DNA from 4 places in the Pantoea sp. X-Soil-TKNS-1279 genome. Region 1 is predicted to be linked to each of the others. Evidence: riboswitches for the same ligand, from Rfam matches in the RefSeq annotation. Region 1 holds a riboswitch; each other region holds the start of a gene.
What was found. Region 1 has a riboswitch for thiamine pyrophosphate ahead of AC6I8N_RS22580 (FAD-dependent oxidoreductase). Riboswitches for the same ligand answer to the same signal wherever they lie in the genome.
Positions count from the first base shown of each region.

Region 1 (5,073 bases):
CGCTTCCTGCACATCATCCAGAATGCGCTGCGCATGGCGGGCAAACAGCTGGCCGTTATCTGTCACCGACAACTTGCGCGTGTTGCGATTGAGCAGGCGCGCCCCGAGTGACTCCTCCAGCGCGGCTATGCGGCGGCTGACATATTGTTTGGAAAGCATCAACTGCTCGGCAGCCGCAGTGAAGTTACCGGCTTTAATTACGGCGACATAAATGCGCAGGTCATCTATCTGCATATTGTCCACTTATTAGTGACAGTCATTGTCAATGCAACGCATTGTTGGGCGTTTCAGTTTACGTATACTGAGTCCCATCAGGAAGCGAAATCGTCTTCCACCAACAAATTTGAGGAGCAGACCATGATTGAACAACGATTGTCAGCCCAGCGCGGCCTTGGTGACCACGGCTGGTTGCATTCACGCCATACCTTCTCGTTCGCTAACTACTGGGACCCGAAACAAACCGGTTTCTCAGATTTGCTGGTGATTAACGATGACCAGGTGGCACCGGGTCGCGGTTTTGGTGCGCATCCGCACAGCAACATGGAGATTATCTCTTATGTGCTGGAAGGCGCGCTGGAGCATAAAGACTCTATGGGCACCGGTTCGGTGATTGTCCCCGGTGACGTGCAGTTGATGAGCGCCGGTAGCGGTGTGACGCACAGCGAGTTTAACCACTCAAAAGCGGAAAACGTGCATTTCCTGCAAATCTGGATCGTACCGGCAGAACGCGGCACCCAGCCTGGCTACCAGCAGATTTCGGTGGCTGAAGGTGACAAACGTGGTCAGCTGCGTCTGATTGTCTCGCCCGAGGGTGATGCCGGTTCGCTGAGTATCCGCCAGGATATCCGTATCTATGCCGGATTGTTTGATGGTGCCGAGCAGCAGACCCTGGCGCTGGATGCCGACCGCTATGCTTACATCCATGTGGCGCGCGGCAGCATCGAAGTGAACGGTGTGGTGTTTAACGCCGGAGACGGTGCGCGCGTACGTAACGAAACCGCGCTGCAATTCGCTAACGGCAAAGATGCGGAAGTATTGGTGTTTGATCTGCGTCCGCTGGAAGTGAATCATCCTCAGCGTTAAGTTATAAAGGGGAGGCCTGATGGCCTCCTCTGTTCTCATTTGCGCGATAAATCGTGCCGCTACATAGGTGCAAAATTTTGTCGCTTATAACAACGATGCCGGTGCTACCGGTTTACCGGTTTTCAACGATGCCAGCGCTGCATCAGCCAGCAGCAGGGCCTGCAAGCCATCATTCCCACTCGGGTATTCTCCTTCCCCTTTTGCCAGTGCCTCAATAAAGGTCGCTAACTCGTTGCGATAGGCTTCGGCGTAGCGTTGCAGGAAAAAGTGCTGCGGTTTTTGCGCCACGACCCCCATCGCCACCGATTTCACCAACTGACTTTCCAGTTGATTGGTCACTGCTAACATCCCCTCGCTACCGTGGACCTCAATGCGTTGATCGTAACCATAGCTGGCGCGACGGCTGTTGGTGATCACCGCCATTTTGCCGCTGGCACAGGTCAGGGTGACCACGGCGGTATCGACATCGCCTGCCGCTTTGATTTGGGGATCAACCAACGCTGAAGCGGAGGCATATACCGAGACCGGTTCCTCATCCAGTAACCAGCGTGCCATATCAAAATCGTGAATCGTCATATCGCGGAACAAGCCACCGGAGACTTTCACGTATTCCGGCGGTGGTGCACCCGGATCGCGCGAGCTGATGGTCACCAGCTCGGTGCTGCCAATCTCCCCGGCGCGCAGGCTGGATTGCAGGTGTGCCATGCTGGGATCAAATCGGCGGTTAAAACCAATCATCAACGGCACACCTGCTTCCCGCACCGTGGCAAGGCAGCTTTGCACGCGCGCCAGGCTGAGATCGACCGGTTTTTCACAGAAGATGGCTTTGTTCGCTCTGGCGGCGGCTTCAATCAAATCGGCATGGGTGTTGGTGGCGCTGCAAATCGCCACCAGATCGATGCTGCTGTCTGCCAGGATGGTGGCGAGGTCGGCAACTGTCGCGCCATACTTCTCGGCCAACGCTGTCGCTGCCGGAGCATAGACATCCATAACATACGCCAGCCGACACTGCGGATGGGCGGCGATATTTCCTGCGTGGATCTGGCCGATACGACCGGCACCCAATAAAGCGATATTCAGCATTGGTTATTCCTCGGGGGTAGAAAGGTTGTGGCGTTATTAATCGATGCGGGCGCAGATCAAGTCAAAACAAAGCCCCGGCGGCGTGATGAATTGATGAGGTAGATCACAGGCTTTTTTGATGTAACTAACATCAAATGTGAATAATTCTTTTTATTTCATGTGGTTGATTGATTTTGCTTTTTGCCAGGATGTACGGATACTGATTGCCTGTGAGGTAGATGACATCAGGACATGCCATGAAGCAACATCACTGGAAATCGCCGTCGATCAAACAAATCGCGCAGGAAGCTGCCGTCAGTCCCGCCACCGTTGACCGGGTGCTGAATGGTCGCGAAGGCGTAAGGGAAGTGACGCGCAAAAAAGTGGCAGACGCGATGCAGCGGCTGGGATTGAACGCAGATACCGGCAACCCGAGTGTTAACAGAACGCGCATTGCGATTATTTGCGAATCCGGTTCCAGTTTTCTCCATCAGGTGGAGCAACAGGTACGCGCTGCTATCAGTGATTATCCCCAGCTCCATTTCAGCCTCGATAGCGTGCCGAACGTGCAATTCAATGTCGAACGCTTCAGCCAACTGATTACCCGGCGAGCCGCCACCAGTAGCGGCATCATCCTGGTGTGTCGCGATGAGGTAAAAATAAATCGTGCGGTTAAAGCGGCGATTGATGATGGAGTCCCGGTCATTTGTCTGACCAGCGATCTGCCCAATTCGCGGCGCAGCGCCTATGTGGGTATTGATCAGGTCGCTGCCGGAGCCACTGCGGGCTGGTTTATGGGCCGTATGCTGCCCGCACAGCAATCGGGCAATATTCTGCTGATTTGTAGTTCGACCTATCGTACCCAGGAGGAGCGTGAGATTGGCTTTCGCCGCGTGTTGCGCGAGGCATTCCCCTGGTTAACCATTCGTGATCGCGTCAACATTAACGACGAAGCGGAAACCGCGTATCTCAGCGTAAAAAAATGGCTGGAGCGGGGGAACCCGTTGGCAGGGATCTACAACACCGCAGGCGGTAACGAAGGGGTGGCGCGCGCGTTAACCGATTTTGGCGTACAGGATCAGGTGATATTTATCGGCCATGAATTGAGTGAAGCGAGCCGACTGCTGCTGGAGAACGGCACCCTGGATTTGGTGCTCGGCCATGATATTCGTCAGGAGATCGATCTGTGCCTCGCCCTGTTGCAACAGCCGGGCAGCGGTCAGTCGTTCAGTGACAGCAAAATTCCGCTGCTCACCTGGCATCGCTACTCTTATTTTGCCTGACGGCTCAGGGGCAGAACACCACCCACAGAATAATCACGCCGAATACACACACCAGAATGGCTGAAATGATTGAATCAGCACACATAATTTACCTGCCGGATTTCAGGATGAGGGGACGAGAATACGCGCAAATCATGGAGAAAAATGGATGAACCTGAAACAGGGAATTTTTAAAGGTTAGGCTTTGTTGCCGGGCTTACACTTGACGTAGCCTGGCGGCTGCAATACAAATAGACGCGTCGGGGGAGTCTCGCTCAAGAGACTGAGAGGCTAAAAGCGCACTGCGCGGCTTAGCGACCCTTTGAACCTGACCCAGTTGATACTGGCGTAGGAAGACTGACAGCCTGTCATCTCGGCTGTCTGACATCGGGACGTTTTTCCGTTGCGCGTGTCATTTCCCTCCTCCTGTATCCCGGGTCTCAGTGCGAAAACTGAGAGGCCGATGTGAATTCTCCCCTTTGTATTACGGAATACCCGCTATGAGCCGCTGGTCTGTACTCGGTGGCGGTGTTGCGGGTCTGTGTGTGGCGACCTTACTTGCCGAACGCGGTGAACAGCTTGAAGTGATTAGCGATGACACGCGTCAGCCCGCCTCCTGGTTTGCCGGGGGTATGCTCGCACCCTGGTGTGAAGCAGAAAGCGCACCACGGGCCGTCATCGAGCTGGGGCAGCACTCCGCAACCTGGTGGCAGCAACGCGTCAGTTGCGTTGAACATCAGGGCACGCTGGTGGTGGCACCACCACGCGACAGCCAGGAACTGAACCGCTTTGCCCGCATGACCGAACAACATCAATGGATTGATCCGGCAGACGTGGAGCCAGCCCTCGCCGGGCGCTTTGCCCGTGGTCTGTTTTTTGCGCAGGAGGGGCATCTCGATCCTCGCCTGGCACTGAATGAAATGCGTGAAAAGTTGCAGCAACGTGGGGTGGCTTTTCACCACGGGAAGCCGTCGGGGCAGGTGATTGACTGCCGGGGCATCCATGCGGCAACAGCGTTGCCAGGCCTGCGGGCGGTGCGGGGCGAGATGTTGATTTTACACAGCGATGAGGTGCGCTTCTCACGCCCGATTCGTCTGCTGCATCCGCGCTTTCCCTGCTATCTGGTGCCGCGTCGCGGCGGCCATTTTATGCTCGGTGCAACTATGGTCGAAAGCCATGATGCCAGCCCGATCAGCGCCCGCGCCATGATGGAGTTGCTGAGCGCGGCCTGGGCCATCCACCCGGCGTTGGCCGAAGCGCGTATTGTCGAAAGCGCCAGCGGTTTGCGTCCGGCGTATCCGGCAAATCTGCCGGAAATCCACTATCAAAACGGGACATTTTACCTTAACGGGATGTACCGCCACGGCTTCCTGCTGGCTCCGCTGATGGCGGAACAACTGATGCAGCGTTTAACCTCGGAACAACTTCATGAATATTCAGCTTAACGGTCGCCCGGTGCTGACGGCCGCCCGTACCCTGACCGAACTGCTGCGTGAGCAGCAGATTGATGTGGCCTGCGTGGCAACCGCCTACAACGGTACTTTTGTCCCCAAATCCCGCTACGACAGTCAGCAACTGGAAGAGGGTTGTCAGCTCGAAGTGTTATCACCAATGCAGGGGGGCTAATGATGTTTTATGGCTTTGAACCACAATCCCGCTTTCTGCT
Region 1 is NZ_AP035949.1:526,579-531,651, reverse strand. Features, by position in the region: gene AC6I8N_RS22600 (LysR family transcriptional regulator) at 1-234, opposite strand, end outside; gene AC6I8N_RS22595 (pirin family protein) at 358-1,083, shown strand; gene iolG (inositol 2-dehydrogenase) at 1,168-2,166, opposite strand; gene AC6I8N_RS22585 (LacI family DNA-binding transcriptional regulator) at 2,403-3,428, shown strand; TPP riboswitch at 3,660-3,779, shown strand; gene AC6I8N_RS22580 (FAD-dependent oxidoreductase) at 3,908-4,852, shown strand; gene thiS (sulfur carrier protein ThiS) at 4,836-5,033, shown strand; gene AC6I8N_RS22570 (thiazole synthase) at 5,036-5,073, shown strand, end outside.

Region 2 (5,073 bases), on a different replicon from region 1:
CAGATAGAATGGCAACGTGCGGAAATCCGCGCTGCCAAACAACGCCACCACGCCAAAATCGCCAATCGACAACACGCAGGCAAAGGCCAGCGCCTGGGCAATCGGACGTTTCAGTGCGCGCAGTTCAAGCAGGCGCAGGCGGTTCAACCCCTGCATACCCAGCGAGGCGCATAACTGATTGTAACGCGCGCTGAGATCGCGCATCGGGTTCTCCAGCACTTTCATGGCATAGGGGATAGCGATCAGTGCGTTCGTGAAGATCACCAGTCCGTCGGCGGATTGCGGCAGGCCAACGGTGGCGTTGAACAGCAAGAAAAAACCGCTCGCCAGCACGATACCTGGCATTGCCAGAATCAACATGCCACTCAGTTCCATTGCTTGCGCCGGGATAGTGTGATGACGCAGGCGCAGTTCACGGCTGCTCCATAACAGCATCAGGGTAAGAATGACGCACAACACGCCTGCTCCGATGGCAATGCGTAATGAGGTAAAGGTGGCCTGCCACAGAGCCGGTTGTTGAATCGCCCCGGCGACGCCGCCACGCAGGCCATCAGTCACTACCGCCAGCAAAGGCGGGAGCAACAACAACAAGGCTAAACCGATCAATAAGCCATCGCTGAGGCGCGCGCGCCAGCTATCCTGGGGATCGCGCCAGCCGCGTATCTGCTGACTTCCGCTCGGAATAGCTTGGCTGAAGCGCTGGCTCAGCAACACCAGCAGCAGGCAGCAGCCCAGTTGCAGCAGCGCCAGCAGGGCCGCGCGGCCGGGATCGTAGTCAAAACTCAGCGCCTGAAAAATTGCCAGCTCCAGCGTGGTGGCCTGTGGGCCACCGCCCAGCGCCAGCACGGTGGCAAAACTGGCAAAGCACAGCATAAAAATCAACGCGGCGGTCGGCATAATCTGCCGCCGCAGCCACGGCCATTCGAGTAAGCGGAACAGGTTCCAACTGCGCAGGCCGAGCTGTGCCGCCAGCTGACGTTGCTCGCCCGGGATGCTTTCCAGCGACTGCAACAGCATGCGCGTGGCCAGCGGCAGATTGAAGAACACATGTGCCAGCAAAATGCCCTGCAACCCATAGGGTGAGAAGTGATAATCGATACCTACCAGGCTGCACAGCTGGGCCAGCCAGCCGCTGCGACCATAGACGCTCAGCAGGCCGAATATTGCCACCAGTACCGGCAGCACCAGCGTCATGGCGCACAGGCGTAACAGCAGGTTACGTCCGGGAAAACGTCGACGGTACAGGGCGCGTGCCAGCGGGATCGCGGGGATGACTGAGAACAGCGCCGACAGTAACGCCTGCCAGAAGGAGAAAGCCAGTACGTGATGCAGATAGTCATCGGTGAGCAGGCCACGCCAGTCACCGATGGGGGCTGACATCAGCAGCGCGCCAAACGCCAGCAGCGCCACCGCGCATAACAAGAGCGCGGTGAAACTGCCGGGCAGCAGCCAGCCGGGAATTAACGGCTGACGGCGCGTTGCCATGCACTTATCCAGTCGGCGCGATGGTCGGCAACCTCAGTCGGGCTATATTGCAACGCCGTTTGCGGTACGTTTAGCGTCTGATAACCGGCAGGCAGATCGCTTTTAATGACCGGATACATCCAGTTGCCGGTCGGGATGGTCTGCTGGAAGGCCGGGGATACCATAAACTGCATAAATTGCTGTGCCAGTTTTGGTTGTTTGCTGCTGGCGAGCTGTGCCGCCACTTCAACCTGCATGTAATGGCCTTCGCTGAACGGCGCTGCCGCGTAGTTTTCTTTCTTCTCTTCAATGATGTGATAAGCCGGGGAGGTGGTGTAACTCAGCACCAGATCGCCTTCACCTTTCAGGAACAGGCCATAAGCTTCACTCCAGCCTTTGGTGACGGTGACGGTTTTTTGCGCCAGTTTTTGCCAGGCTTCCGGTGCTTTGTCGCCATACACCTTTTGCATCCACAGCAGCAGGCCAAGTCCGGGGGTGCTGGTACGTGGATCTTCATAGATCACGCGCCATTTTTCAGGACTTTCCACCAACTCTTTCAGACTTTTGGGCGGGTTCTTCAATTTGTTTTTGTCATAGACAAAGGCGAAGTAGCCATAGTCGAACGGGATAAAGGTGTCGTTGTGCCAGCCATCTGGCAGCTGGAGTGCGCCGGTATCCACCTGGCTTTTGGCAAACAGGCCGGTTTTTTCTGCCGCCTGCACCAGATTGTTATCGAGGCCCAGCACGATATCCGCTTTGCTGTTTTTGCCTTCCATCCGGACACGATTGAGCAGCGACACGCCATCTTCGAGCGCGACATATTTCAGCTCACAGCCGCACTGGGCTTCAAAGGCTTTTTTTACTGCCGGACCGGGTCCCCAATCGGCAGAGAATGAATCGTAGGTGTAGACGGTCAGTACCGGTTTGGCAGCCAGCGCCGGGGCAGAAATCAGCAGCAGCACGGGCAGAATTTTTTTAAACACTTTGCGCTCCTTGAGGAGAAGATAAGGTTGAGTCGCAAAGGATCTGAGCAGTGAGGCATCTCAAATCCCTACGCCGGTATTAACCGGATCAGGTTCGACGGGTCTCTCTCAGCCCCTGTAATGCAGGGCACCCCGTTGAGAACGGCTCATTCTAGTCATTTCCGGCTCAGGGCGAAAGGTTCACAGCTCCGGCGGGGCAAACCAGGCGGATTTAAAGTCAAACCAGCCAAGGGTATTCATGCGCACACCACGCATACTGCGCTGGCCTTCCAGCAGCAACCAGTGATGAAACAGCGGATGCAGGTAGTCACTGTCCACCAGTTGCTTACTCCATTCCGCCAGCGGTAGCGTTTTTTCGCGCCAGCGTTCAGCCGCGCTTTGCCAGTCTATTGGGATGCATTGCTGCATCAGCGGCAGCTCATACAATTGGGCGAACAGCGAGTAATCCAGTGGCAGGGTGAAGTTGACACTGCCGAGCCAGATATCGCTTTCGCCTTCACCGTTAAACCATGCTTCGTAACTCAGTTCACGGGTGATTAACTCTACGCCCTGCTGCGCCAGCAGTGGGCGCAGCGCATTGGCGATCCCTTCATGCTCAACATGATGGCTGTACCAGCTGATGGTCAGTTGGGTGAGATGCTGTGGTTTGCTGACTGGGGTTAAGTCGCGGCGGTGGTGCCAGCGAGGAATCAAGCCATAGGCCGGGAACCAGTAGCGTTGATACCCTACCCCGGCGTTGTTCAGCAGGGCGATAGGGTTAAACAGATAGCTGACCCAGCGGCGGAAATGGGCATCGCGTCCTTGCTCTGAACGTTGGTCATACAGCAGAAAATAGCAACCCTCTTCCAGGCGGCTCTCCTCCGATTTTTCATCGGCGGTTTCGCCCTGCAACTTCACTCCGGCATACACCAGTTCGTCGCTGATTTCCGGCAATACCCAGATTGAGACATCATCAATCAGCGCGCGGTAGCCGAAGTAGTCATCAAAAGCGGCAATTTTAAGTTGGCTTTGCTGGTTGCGCACCACGCTGTAGGGGCCTGTGCCAATCGGCTGACGGGCGAAATCGCGTACCGTTTGCCATTCGCGCGGCAAGATCATCGCGCTGACGCTGCCAAGCAGCCACGGTAGCCAGTTATCAGGTTGAGTCAGTTGAATATCCAGCGTCCAGGGGGCAGGGGAGTGAAGTTTGGCAATATGGGAGAACAGCGGTTGGGTACGCAGACGATCCAACGAGCTGATGACATCCTCCATCTCAAGTTCACGACCGTGGTGAAAACGAATCGCGGGTCGCAGGAAAAAGCGCCAGTGCAGCAGCGATGTTTGTTGCCAGTGATGGGCAATATCGGGTTCAATTTCCCCCTTTTCCTCATTTATCCGTGTCAGACCACTGAAGATTTGCCGCGCTAAATGGGTTTCGGAGCGACGCAACGGGGAACCGGGTAGCAGGTTGGGAAGCGGGCGATAATACAGGACGCGCAGAATATGCTTACCCTGGCGGAAGCTACGGCCGAGGTGAGAAGCAATCATTTGGCGTACCTGATTTTTGTCGCCTACCAATTGCACCAGTTGTTCGATGCGATCCTGCTCCAGCAAATCTTCGGCCCGCTGCTGCTGCAATGCCAGCCCGGTATAACAAAAACTCAGCGTTGAACGTTTACCCCGTCCGGCTTCCGCCTGCCAGATTAACCAACCCGCATCCTGCATGGCATTCAACAGGTTGCGCATATGACGTCGCGAGCAGTGCAGCAATTCAGCCAGTTCGCTTAGGGTGGTTTCCTGATCCTGGCCCTGGCAACTTTGCCACAGGCGAATAAATTGCTGTTGTAGACGTGAAGAGGACATAAAAGGGGAACTCCGCCGCGTAATCGCTCAGTTTTTCTTGCCCTATATTAGAGGCATAGTAGACCCCAATGGAAGAGCGGGAGGCATTCAGTCATGAATGGCGCTCTGCCAGCGGTTCTGCCGACGTAGAACCTTTTCTGAGTAGGGTGCAATTTCACCGCCAGCAGTGTGTTCTCTGCTGGCTTTTTTCGTCTTGCTGTGGAATCTTCTACCCTCATTTTTTTCCCCGATTGAATCCGCAAAGGGATTTCTGCATGAAATCGCTGTTAACGCGTAAGCCGTTCCTCAACCCGGTTTATCTGGCTTTTATGGCCGTCTCCTTTATGGTTGGCGTGGCCGGTGCTTTGCAGGCACCGACGCTGAGCCTGTTCCTGACGCGTGAAGTGCAGGTCAGGCCGTTCTGGGTTGGGTTGTTCTTTACCGTCAACGCGATTGCCGGGATTGTCATCAGCCTGCTGATGGCGAAACGTTCCGACAACCACGGCGATCGCCGCCACCTGATTATGTTTTGTTGCCTGATGGCGGTGTGTAATTCGCTGTTGTTTGCCTTTACCCGTCATTATCTGACGTTGATTACGTTGGGCGTGCTGCTGTCGGCATTGGCCAGCGTGGCAGTGCCGCAAATTTTTGCGTTGGCGCGTGAGTATGCTGACCGTTCCGCCCGCGAAGTGGTGATGTTCAGTTCGGTCATGCGTGCGCAGTTGTCGCTGGCGTGGGTGATCGGCCCGCCGTTATCGTTCGCGCTGGCATTGAACTATGGCTTTGTGACGCTGTTTTGCGTGGC
Region 2 is NZ_AP035948.1:803,062-808,134, forward strand. Features, by position in the region: gene thiP (thiamine/thiamine pyrophosphate ABC transporter permease ThiP) at 1-1,485, opposite strand, end outside; gene thiB (thiamine ABC transporter substrate binding subunit) at 1,461-2,447, opposite strand; TPP riboswitch at 2,495-2,592, opposite strand; gene sgrR (HTH-type transcriptional regulator SgrR) at 2,628-4,289, opposite strand; gene AC6I8N_RS03640 (MFS transporter) at 4,544-5,073, shown strand, end outside.
Region 2: linked by a shared signal. The riboswitch ahead of thiB (thiamine ABC transporter substrate binding subunit) and the one ahead of AC6I8N_RS22580 (FAD-dependent oxidoreductase) in region 1 are both predicted to bind thiamine pyrophosphate.

Region 3 (5,073 bases), on a different replicon from region 1:
CACTTCAACCGCATGTTCCAGGGTTTCGCCACTGAGCTGAGCATGCAGCACTTCACTCAGTGCCACGCAGGCATCAATCGCCGGATGCACGCCATAGATATCGAAATCGTCGCCATTGGGAATGACCGCTTCCAGCTTCTCCAGTTGGCTGTCGAAATTGATTTTAGCGCCTTTGACCGTCAGGCTTTCCCAGACTAAATCGAGAATACGGCGATAAAGCTGCGGATCGGCGAATTCGGTCTGCTGACAGAAGGCCCAGTAGTTAGGGAACATACGTTCACACAGACAGGCCATAAAGGTGACGTGCTGCCAGCTTTCCAGCTTCGCCAGGCGCAAATGGACGGGGTTCTGTAACATCAAACTTGCTCTCAATAATTTAGCTGGCGGCAGTGTACCGCAAAAGCCGCGCGCAAACAGCGTTAACGCGCATTTTGCCTGCGCAGAAAGGCCGGACGACCAGAAGCTACCGCATCGGCCCAGCGTGTCGGCTCAGGCAGGCGATAACCCGCCATGCAATTTTCCACCCACTGCAATGCGCTGTCGGTACTGACACGATGGCCGGTGGAGATAAAAAGTGGGTTGCAGCGCGCCTTGCTGCGCCACACCCAACCCAACTGCTCGCCTTTATCCAGCAACGGCTGACGGCTGCCCGGCGCTTCATCCAGCGTATCAAACTGGCCACACAGGCGCCGCTTTGCCACACCAATGGTCGGTACATCCACCAGCAAGCCAAAATGCGCCGCCACACCGAGCCGACGCGGATGCGAGATGCCATGCCCATCGACAAATAACAGGTCCGGTTGATGCTGGAGTTGTTGCCAGGCAGCCACCAGAGCGGGCACTTCGCGGAATGATAAAAAACCGGGGATATAGGGCATGGTGGTGCTGATGCGGGCAATTTGATGCTCCACCAGTTGCAACGAGGGGTACTCAAGAATCACCAGCGCGGCGCGTGTCACTTCTCCGCCCTGTTCAAACCCGACATCGGCACCGGCAATCAAACGGGGCGGCAGCACCTCAAAATCGTCCTGCCGCACCACGTCAGCTGCGCGCTGTTGCTGTTCCGTGCGTAGCGCCGCTAAATCCATCGCTAGCCCTGATGATAAGGACGTGACAAACGATGCACCGCCTCAACAAAGGCACCGGCATGCTCTGGCGGTACATCCTGATGGATACCGTGGCCCAGATTGAAGACGTGGCCTTCACCCTTGCCAAACCCTTCAAGGATGCCAGCCACTTCCTGCTCGATACGGGCCGGTGGGGCGTAGAGCATTGACGGGTCCATATTGCCCTGCAACGCCACTTTGTGACCGACGCGACGACGGGCATCGGCAATATCGGTGCTCCAGTCCAGGCCCAGCGCATCACAGCCAGTTTCCGCAATCGCTTCCAGCCATTGCCCGCCACCTTTGGTGAACAGGGTGATCGGCACACGGCGACCTTCGTTCTCATGCAGCACGCTATCAACGATTTTGTGCATGTAGTAAAGCGAGAACTCGCGATAATCACGTCCGGTCAGCACGCCGCCCCAGGTGTCGAACACCATGATCGACTGCGCACCGGCTTTGATCTGCGCGTTCAGATAGAGGATCACGCTGTCGGCCAGCTTATCCAGCAACGCATGCAGCGTTTGTGGCTCGGCGTACATCATCTTTTTGATTTTGGTGAAGGCCTTGCTGCTACCCCCTTCAACCATGTAGGTAGCCAGCGTCCACGGGCTACCGGAGAAACCGATCAGCGGCACTTCGCCTTTCAGGTTATGGCGAATGGTACGCACCGCATTCATCACATAACCCAGCTCTTGCTCCGGGTCAGGTACCGGCAGTTTGTCGACGTCAGCGCGGCTGGTAATCGGGTGAGAGAAACGGGGGCCTTCACCGGTTTCAAAGTACAGGCCCAATCCCATGGCATCCGGGATGGTGAGAATATCGCTGAAGAGGATTGCCGCATCCAGCGCATAGCGACGCAGCGGTTGCAGCGTGACTTCACAGGCCAGCTCAGCATTTTTACACAGCGACATAAAGTCACCGGCCTCGGCGCGTGTGGCTTTATATTCCGGCAGATAACGCCCGGCTTGTCGCATCATCCAAACCGGGGTGACATCCACCGGCTGACGTAACAGGGCGCGCAGATAACGATCGTTCTTCAGTTCACTCATAATTGGCTCTCTCACTGACAGGGCGCCAGTGTAGCATTTTCACAGCGCGCTGGCGCGACAGTGGGCAACGGTATCTTCAATCAGACGTCGCGCGACGGTACCCGGCGGCGGTAATAAAGGTAACGCATCGTAGCGGAACCAGCCGGCATCCAGCAGTTCTTTGCCGTCATGCTGTAGCTCCCCGCCATCGTATTCCGCCATATAGGCCATCATCAGCGAATGGGGGAATGGCCAGGGTTGTGAGGTGACGTAACGTACGTTTTTCACTCGTACATTGCTCTCTTCCATCACCTCACGCGCCACTGCCTGTTCGAGGGTTTCCCCCACTTCAACAAAACCGGCCAGTACGGTGTAGACGTTGTTACGATGCTTTGCGTGGTTCGCCAGCAGGATCTCATCTCCGCGCCGAATCGCCACGATGATGCAGGGCGCGATTTGCGGGTAATAGCGTTCACGGCAGTGACCGCACAGGCAAGCAAACTCACGCTTGCTCAAATGCATTTCGTGGCCGCAATAGCCGCACCAGCGATGCGAACGAAAGAATTCCGCCAGTTGCACGCCACGTCCGGCAAGCTGGAACAGGCCGACATCTTCGTCGATCAACTGGCGTACTGAGCCCATATTGTCAGAACGTGATTCGCGCACCAGCCAGACGTTTTCACCCTGCCATTCGCCAATCACCATGCCGCTGCTGCCCGCCAGATCGAATTGTTCCGCCGTCCCGTGCGGCAGCTCACCCTGTGGCAGCCAAAGTTTTTGTTCATGGCTGACAATCCACCAGCCAGCGTCTACGCTTGAGATCTCACGTTGCATTTAAATCGTCATCCTTAGCGTCTATTCGCAGAATGAACCACTATAACCCACATGGAGCCTTGTATGCTTACTCAGTTAGATGACCTGACCGAGCGTGTAGGCCGCGGTAACGAATTGGTCGATTCATGGCTACACGCGCGTCGTCAGCTACTTGTGACTTACTACCAGTTGGTTGGCATGAAGCCCAAAAAAGATGCGTTGAGTGCCCTGGACGAACAGGCGCTGGATGCCTTTTGTCATAACCTGGTGGATTATCTCTCCGCCGGCCATTTCAGCATTTATGAACATATTATCAGTGAGATGCAAGGTGACAGCCCGATGATCGCCGCCGCGCAAATCTACCCGTCACTGGAAGCCAATACCGAACGAATGATGCAACTGTATGACGGCCATCTGCAACAGGCCATCACCGATGACAACTGCGTCACCTTCCAGCAGGCGCTGTCTGAAGTGGGTGAAGTGCTGGAGTCACGTTTTACGCTGGAAGATAAGCTCGTGCATCTGGCATGGGACAATCAGCTGGCGCATACGCCGGTAGCGAATGAAAGCATCATCGCCCGCCCTGCTTAGCCGCCCGCATTTGTAAAAGACTTGTTATTCGTAAAAAGCCCTTCTATGCTACGAGGGCTTTTTTACTTTACGGTTTAACACCGTAAATATTTTCTTGTCGGAGTGCCCATTTCGGGCTGAGACCGTTAATTCGGGATCCGCGGAACCTGATCAGGTTAGTACCTGCGAAGGGAACAAGAGTAAATATCACAGCCGGTGCGCGCGCCGTTTCTGTTACTCCTTCCGGACTCCGGACAAGCAACTTCCATCATTTACAGGAAACTTGCTATGTCTGTTGTAAAAACTTCTCGTCGTGAACAACGCGCCCAGGCGCAGGAATTTATTGATTCCCTCCAGGGCACTGCCTTCCCCAATTCTAAACGTATCTGGATCACCGGCAGTCGTGATGATATTCGTGTGCCGATGCGTGAGATTCAGCTCAGCCCGACCCTGACCGGCGGCAGTAAAGATAATCCGCAATACGAAGCCAACGAACCGGTGCCGGTGTATGACACGGCCGGGGCTTACGGCGATCCGCATGCATCGATTGATGTTCATCGGGGGTTGAGCAAACTGCGCGCCAACTGGATCGCGGAGCGCGGCGACAGTGAAACCATCGACCAGCTCAGCTCCAGCTATACACAGCAACGCCTGGCAGATGAGGGGCTGGATCACCTGCGTTTTGAACATCTGCCCCAACCGCGACGTGCCAAAGCAGGCCACCGTGTTACCCAGTTGCATTATGCGCGTCAGGGCGTCATTACCCCGGAAATGGAGTTTATTGCACTACGTGAAAACATGGGGCGCGAGCGCATCCGTGGCGAAGTGTTGCTACAACAACATCCTGGCCATAGCTTTGGTGCGCATCTGCCGGAAAATATCACCGCCGAGTTCGTGCGTCAGGAAGTCGCCGCAGGGCGAGCCATCATCCCATCCAACATTAACCACCCTGAATCTGAGCCGATGATCATTGGCCGCAATTTTCTGGTCAAAGTGAATGCCAACATCGGCAACTCGGCGGTCAGCTCCTCAATTGAAGAGGAAGTGGAGAAGCTGGTGTGGTCGACACGCTGGGGGGCTGACACGGTGATGGATCTCTCGACCGGCCGTTATATCCATGAAACACGCGAGTGGATTTTGCGTAACAGCCCGGTGCCGATTGGCACCGTACCGATTTATCAGGCGCTGGAGAAGGTAAACGGCATTGCGGAAGATCTGAATTGGGAAATTTTCCGCGACACCTTGCTTGAGCAAGCCGAACAAGGCGTTGACTACTTCACCATCCACGCCGGCGTGCTGCTGCGTTATGTGCCGATGACGGCGAAACGTCTGACCGGCATCGTTTCGCGTGGCGGTTCAATCATGGCGAAGTGGTGTTTGTCGCACCATCAGGAGAGTTTCCTGTATCTGCACTTCCGTGAGATTTGCGAAATCTGTGCTGCCTATGATGTTGCTCTGTCGCTGGGTGATGGACTGCGTCCGGGTTCGATTCAGGATGCCAACGATGAAGCGCAGTTTGCCGAGCTACATACGCTGGGTGAGCTGACCAAAAT
Region 3 is NZ_AP035948.1:291,956-297,028, reverse strand. Features, by position in the region: gene AC6I8N_RS01355 (YjaG family protein) at 1-357, opposite strand, end outside; gene nfi (deoxyribonuclease V) at 420-1,088, opposite strand; gene hemE (uroporphyrinogen decarboxylase) at 1,091-2,158, opposite strand; gene nudC (NAD(+) diphosphatase) at 2,198-2,971, opposite strand; gene AC6I8N_RS01335 (Rsd/AlgQ family anti-sigma factor) at 3,035-3,541, shown strand; TPP riboswitch at 3,630-3,731, shown strand; gene thiC (phosphomethylpyrimidine synthase ThiC) at 3,809-5,073, shown strand, end outside.
Region 3: linked by a shared signal. The riboswitch ahead of thiC (phosphomethylpyrimidine synthase ThiC) and the one ahead of AC6I8N_RS22580 (FAD-dependent oxidoreductase) in region 1 are both predicted to bind thiamine pyrophosphate.

Region 4 (5,073 bases), on a different replicon from region 1:
TATATGGGATTGGTGGAAGGCTTCGCATCCCAGCCATAGGCATAGGAGCCACCAACCTGCCAACCCGGCAATTGCCAGTGTGCGAGATCGGCCATCACGCCAGCGAACACGGCTTTCTCACCATTCGCGTTCCAGTCTGAACGCGAGTCCCACCAGACGTCCATGCGACCATTGGAACTGGCGTACGAGGGCGTCATGCGTTGTAAAAAGAAGCCCTGATTACCTTCTGCTTTTACCCAGGTGCCTTCCAGGCGCAAATCAAATGCGCCAAGGGTGTAGCCGAGTGTCATCGCCTGAAGCCAGGCTAAACCGTCATAGACATTGTTGACGTTGCTGGCGCCGCCTCCCTCGCGATCCTGTGCACCATAAAATTGATAACTGGTTCGCAACGGCGAACCGGCCAACGGCAGTTGATACGACGCTTTGGCGAAGTATTGATCCATGTAGTTTGCGGCCTGGCCGTAAGCCCCTTCCACGACCAGGCTATTTTTAAAATCGTACTTCGCGCCGAAAGATTGCAGCCACGGTACATCCGTAGTGCCGTCTGCTTTGCGGAAGTTGTACATATGCTGGTACCAGGGCGCTTTGTATTGATCGGTCCACATCCATGAGAAGGAAAGGGCTCCCGCATCACCAAAGTCATAGGTGGTTCCCGCTTCGACACCACGGTAAGTTCCCGGCAGGAAACTCCAGTGCGGTGCCAGTAACGTTTGGCCGGTGGGTTGTAGATATCCGGCACGCAGCCAGTAATCCTGCCATCGGGTTTTTAGCGCAGCTTTGTACAGGCTGGCACCGCTTTTATCACCAGTCCATTTTTCATCCCAGCGGTTGCTGGCATCACTGAACCCGATTTCGTTGGGTGCAGCCGGACCACCATGAGTCAGCTCCAGCGCGCCATACGCAGCAAGGTCAAGGCCGATGACGTCCGCCAGATAGCCTGAAGAGAAATCGAGGCTGGCATTGCCTGTTGCATGATGCAGGTTGGCATCATACTGGCCGTATTTACCCTGTTGCGGATCCATCTCTTTGCGATCGCGCTGCCGCTGCCAGTAGTAGAGGCCACCGGTCAGGGATGAGTCATCAATGAAACCAGCTGCTAAAGCAGGAGCAGGGATAAATGATGTAATGAGAAGTGCAGTGGCGATAGCTGTGGATAGCGACGTGCGAACTGTCCTGTGCATGGTAAATCCTCCGTGATAATTCCTTGTGTGATGATGCCTTCCATTTACTGTTACTTCATGTAACCAGTGCGCAGATGCTATTTTTCGTGACGCGAATTATCAATGACGATGAGTACGATTTATGACGCAGGACGCAAAAATAAGCATTTAATTCACTAAAATCATAATGTTACTGTTTTGTTGTTTATGTGAGTCAATTGTTTCTCAGTACTTGATCCTGTTGATTAGCAGAAAACCGGGAACAACATTCAGCCTTTAGATGCAGCAAAAAAGTTTGCTCTGTTGTTCTTTGGTATAGTTGCTATACCTTGATATCGTCAGCCATATTGTCTAGGATTTTTTCCGGAAGCCAGCGCTGTGCTGGCTCCTGGCCTTAAGTGGGGCTGTATGGCAATCACCGGACGGCTAACATCCTTCGGTTAAGCTAACGAGTTACTCTTCTTAAGAAGCGATAGTCATGTTTTCAGGATTAACCTCAGGAGCTGCGAAATGGCTGATGATTTAAAGAGAAAACAACCGGAAGACAAACGCTTTATTAGTCTTACTGAAACCTGGGAGGTTGAGTATTGGACGAACACCCTGGAAGTGAGTGCGACACAATTGCGTACCGCTGTTGCTAACGTAGGTAATGGTACTGAGAAAGTTAAGCAGTACTTGAATCAATATCAGCGGAAGTGATTTTCAGGAAGAAAATAACTGACTAACCCCGTTCTGCGGGGTTTTTTATGGCTGCTGAGCACCGGTTGATAACTCCTGACAGGTGGAGGGAAGTCAGAAAATCTATGCTGCAATGGTTGTGGAAATTATCCCGAAGGCCATTTTATTAGCAATGGCTCTATGCAGAACGTGTATTTGCGTTCCATCGCGCTGCTACTGAATGTGCTAAAGCGTTCCGACGCAGCGTACGGAGTTGCTCGTTAACAGGACAGGCTTGCGTCAGCAGGCAACTTCCCCTAATCTGCCAGTCATATAAATGACTCGGGGTGCCCTTCCTTGTGAAGGCTGAGAAATACCCGTACCACCTGATCTGGATAATGCCAGCGTAGGGAAGTCAGATGCCTGACCGCATTCGCCTTCTTGATCGCCGGTTGGGAGCTTTATGAAACAACCTGACCTTCTTTCCTCCGCGCAACTCGCGCACTCGCTTCAGTTACTGCATCAACATGCTTCGCTGGTACATTGCATGACCAATGATGTGGTACAGACCTTTACCGCTAATGTCCTGTTGGCACTGCGTGCCTCACCTGCCATGGTGATCGACGCTGATGAGGCCGCACAGTTCAGCGGTTATGCCGATGCTCTGCTCATCAACGTGGGCACGTTGACGCGCGATCGCAGCATCGCCATGCAGGCTGCGGTAGAGGCGGCAAACCGTGCCGGCACGCCCTGGACGCTCGACCCGGTCGCGGTGGGCGCGTTAACCTTTCGCACCGAATTTTGTCAGCAGCTATTGACCCAGCAACCGGCAGCCATCCGTGGCAACGCCTCGGAAATCCTTGCCCTGGCGAACCAGGCGGCGGGCGGGCGTGGCGTGGACAGCTTGCATCAGGCTGACGCCGCACTCAGCGCTGCTCAACAGTTGGCGAATGATTACTGCAGCATCGTGGCGGTAACCGGCGAAGTGGATTACGTCACCGATGGTCAGCATACCTTTGCCATCCCGGGCGGCAGCCCACTGATGACACGCGTAGTGGGGACAGGTTGTGCGCTGTCGGCAGTGGTGGCGGCTTTTGCCAGCCTGCCGGGTGAACGTCTGCAACATGTGGCGGCAGCTTGTCGGGTCATGTCACTGGCCGGTGAACGGGCGGCACGTCAGGTCCAGGGTCCGGGCAGCTTTGTTGCTGCCTTTTTGGATGCGCTGTGGACACTGGAGGTGACGCCATGAAACGTATTAACGCATTGACTATTGCCGGTACTGACCCCAGCGGTGGTGCTGGAATTCAGGCCGATCTCAAAGCCTTCTCCGCGCTGGGTGCCTATGGCACCAGCGTCATTACCGCGCTGGTGGCGCAGAATACCCGTGGTGTGCAGTCGGTCTATCGTATCGAACCAGATTTTGTCGGAGCGCAGCTGGATTCGGTGCTCGATGATGTGCGTATCGACACGGCAAAAATTGGCATGCTGGCGGAAACGGCGGTGGTGGAAATTGTCGCTGACAAGCTGAAGCGTGCCAGCCTGCCGTTCGTGGTGCTGGACACCGTTATGATTGCCAAAAGTGGCGATGCGTTGTTATCACCGAATGCCATCGCCAGTCTGCGTGAGTTGTTGTTACCACAGGTATCGTTGATTACGCCGAATTTGCCAGAAGCCGCGGCGCTGCTTGGCGGCAGTGTGGCGGAGGATGAGAAGACGATGCTGATGCAGGGGGATGCATTGCTGGATCTCGGGTGTGAAGCGGTACTGATGAAGGGAGGACATCTGAGTGATGCGGAGAGCCCGGATTGGCTTATCACCCGCAACGGACGTCAGCGTTTTACCGCGCCACGCGTCAATACTCGCCACACCCACGGCACTGGTTGTTCGCTGTCAGCTGCGTTGGCGGCGCTACGTCCACGCCATGATGACTGGGCTGCGACGCTCTCCGAGGCTAAAGCCTGGTTGCAACAAGCGTTACTGCATGCCGATTCTCTGGAAGTCGGAAAAGGCATTGGGCCGGTGCACCATTTTCATCGTTGGTGGTAGGGCGTAACGCCGAATTGCCATTTTTTGCCTGCGTATCTGTCTGAAAAATGGAGTCAGCAATTTGCCAGCCTGGCGGATCCCGGTCCAGGCTGTTGGGGGCGAATCGGCAGGTGCCGGTTCCAATCCAGCCATTAATCAGGAGTGAGTATGACGGACATCGTTCAGTTATTGGGCCAAGAAGCGGATAGCCTTCTTCAACATCGCTGCATGACCATTCCAGCGGAAAGCCTTTATTTACCGGGCGCGGATTATGTTGATCGCGTAATGACCGATAACAATCGTTCTCCTGTGGTATTACGCAACATGCAAACGCTGTACAACACCGGTCGCCTGGCTGGGACGGGTTACCTGTCGATTTTGCCGGTTGATCAGGGGGTTGAGCACTCCGCAGGCGCTTCATTTGCCGCCAATCCTCACTACTTCGACCCGAAAAATATTGTTGAGCTGGCGATTGAAGCGGGCTGCAACTGTGTCGCTTCCACTTACGGTGTGCTGGCCTCGGTGGCGCGGCGTTATGCGCACAAGATCCCGTTTATGGTGAAGTTGAACCACAACGAGACACTGAGCTATCCGACGCAATATGATCAGACGCTGTACGCCAGCGTCGAGCAGGCGTTCAATATGGGAGCCATTGCGGTCGGGGCCACCATCTACTTCGGTTCTGAGCAATCACGTCGCCAGATTGAAGAGATCTCCGCCGCGTTTGAACGTGCGCATGAGCTGGGTATGGTGACGGTGCTGTGGGCCTACCTGCGCAATAACGGCTTCAAGAAAGATGGCGTGGATTACCATGCCAGCGCCGATTTAACCGGTCAGGCCAACCATCTGGCCGCGACCATTGGCGCGGATATCGTGAAGCAAAAAATGGCAGAGAATAACGGGGGTTATACCGCGGTGAATTTCGGCCATACCGATGATCGCGTATACAGCAAGTTGACCACCGAAAACCCAATCGACCTGGTACGCTACCAGTTGGCAAACTGTTATATGGGGCGCGCCGGGTTAATTAACTCTGGCGGTGCGGCAGCAGGGGCAACCGATGTGGCCGAGTCGGTGCGTACGGCGGTGATTAACAAACGCGCCGGCGGTATGGGACTGATTCTGGGACGCAAAGCGTTTAAGAAGTCGCTGAAAGAGGGCGTGGAGCTGATTAACGCGGTGCAGGATGTGTATTTGTCCAAAGATGTGACGATCGCATAATTAAACCGTA
Region 4 is NZ_AP035948.1:2,875,212-2,880,284, reverse strand. Features, by position in the region: gene chiP (chitoporin ChiP) at 1-1,181, opposite strand, end outside; gene AC6I8N_RS13480 (DUF3606 domain-containing protein) at 1,671-1,859, shown strand; TPP riboswitch at 2,151-2,247, shown strand; gene thiM (hydroxyethylthiazole kinase) at 2,281-3,066, shown strand; gene thiD (bifunctional hydroxymethylpyrimidine kinase/phosphomethylpyrimidine kinase) at 3,063-3,863, shown strand; gene fbaB (class I fructose-bisphosphate aldolase) at 4,011-5,063, shown strand.
Region 4: linked by a shared signal. The riboswitch ahead of thiM (hydroxyethylthiazole kinase) and the one ahead of AC6I8N_RS22580 (FAD-dependent oxidoreductase) in region 1 are both predicted to bind thiamine pyrophosphate.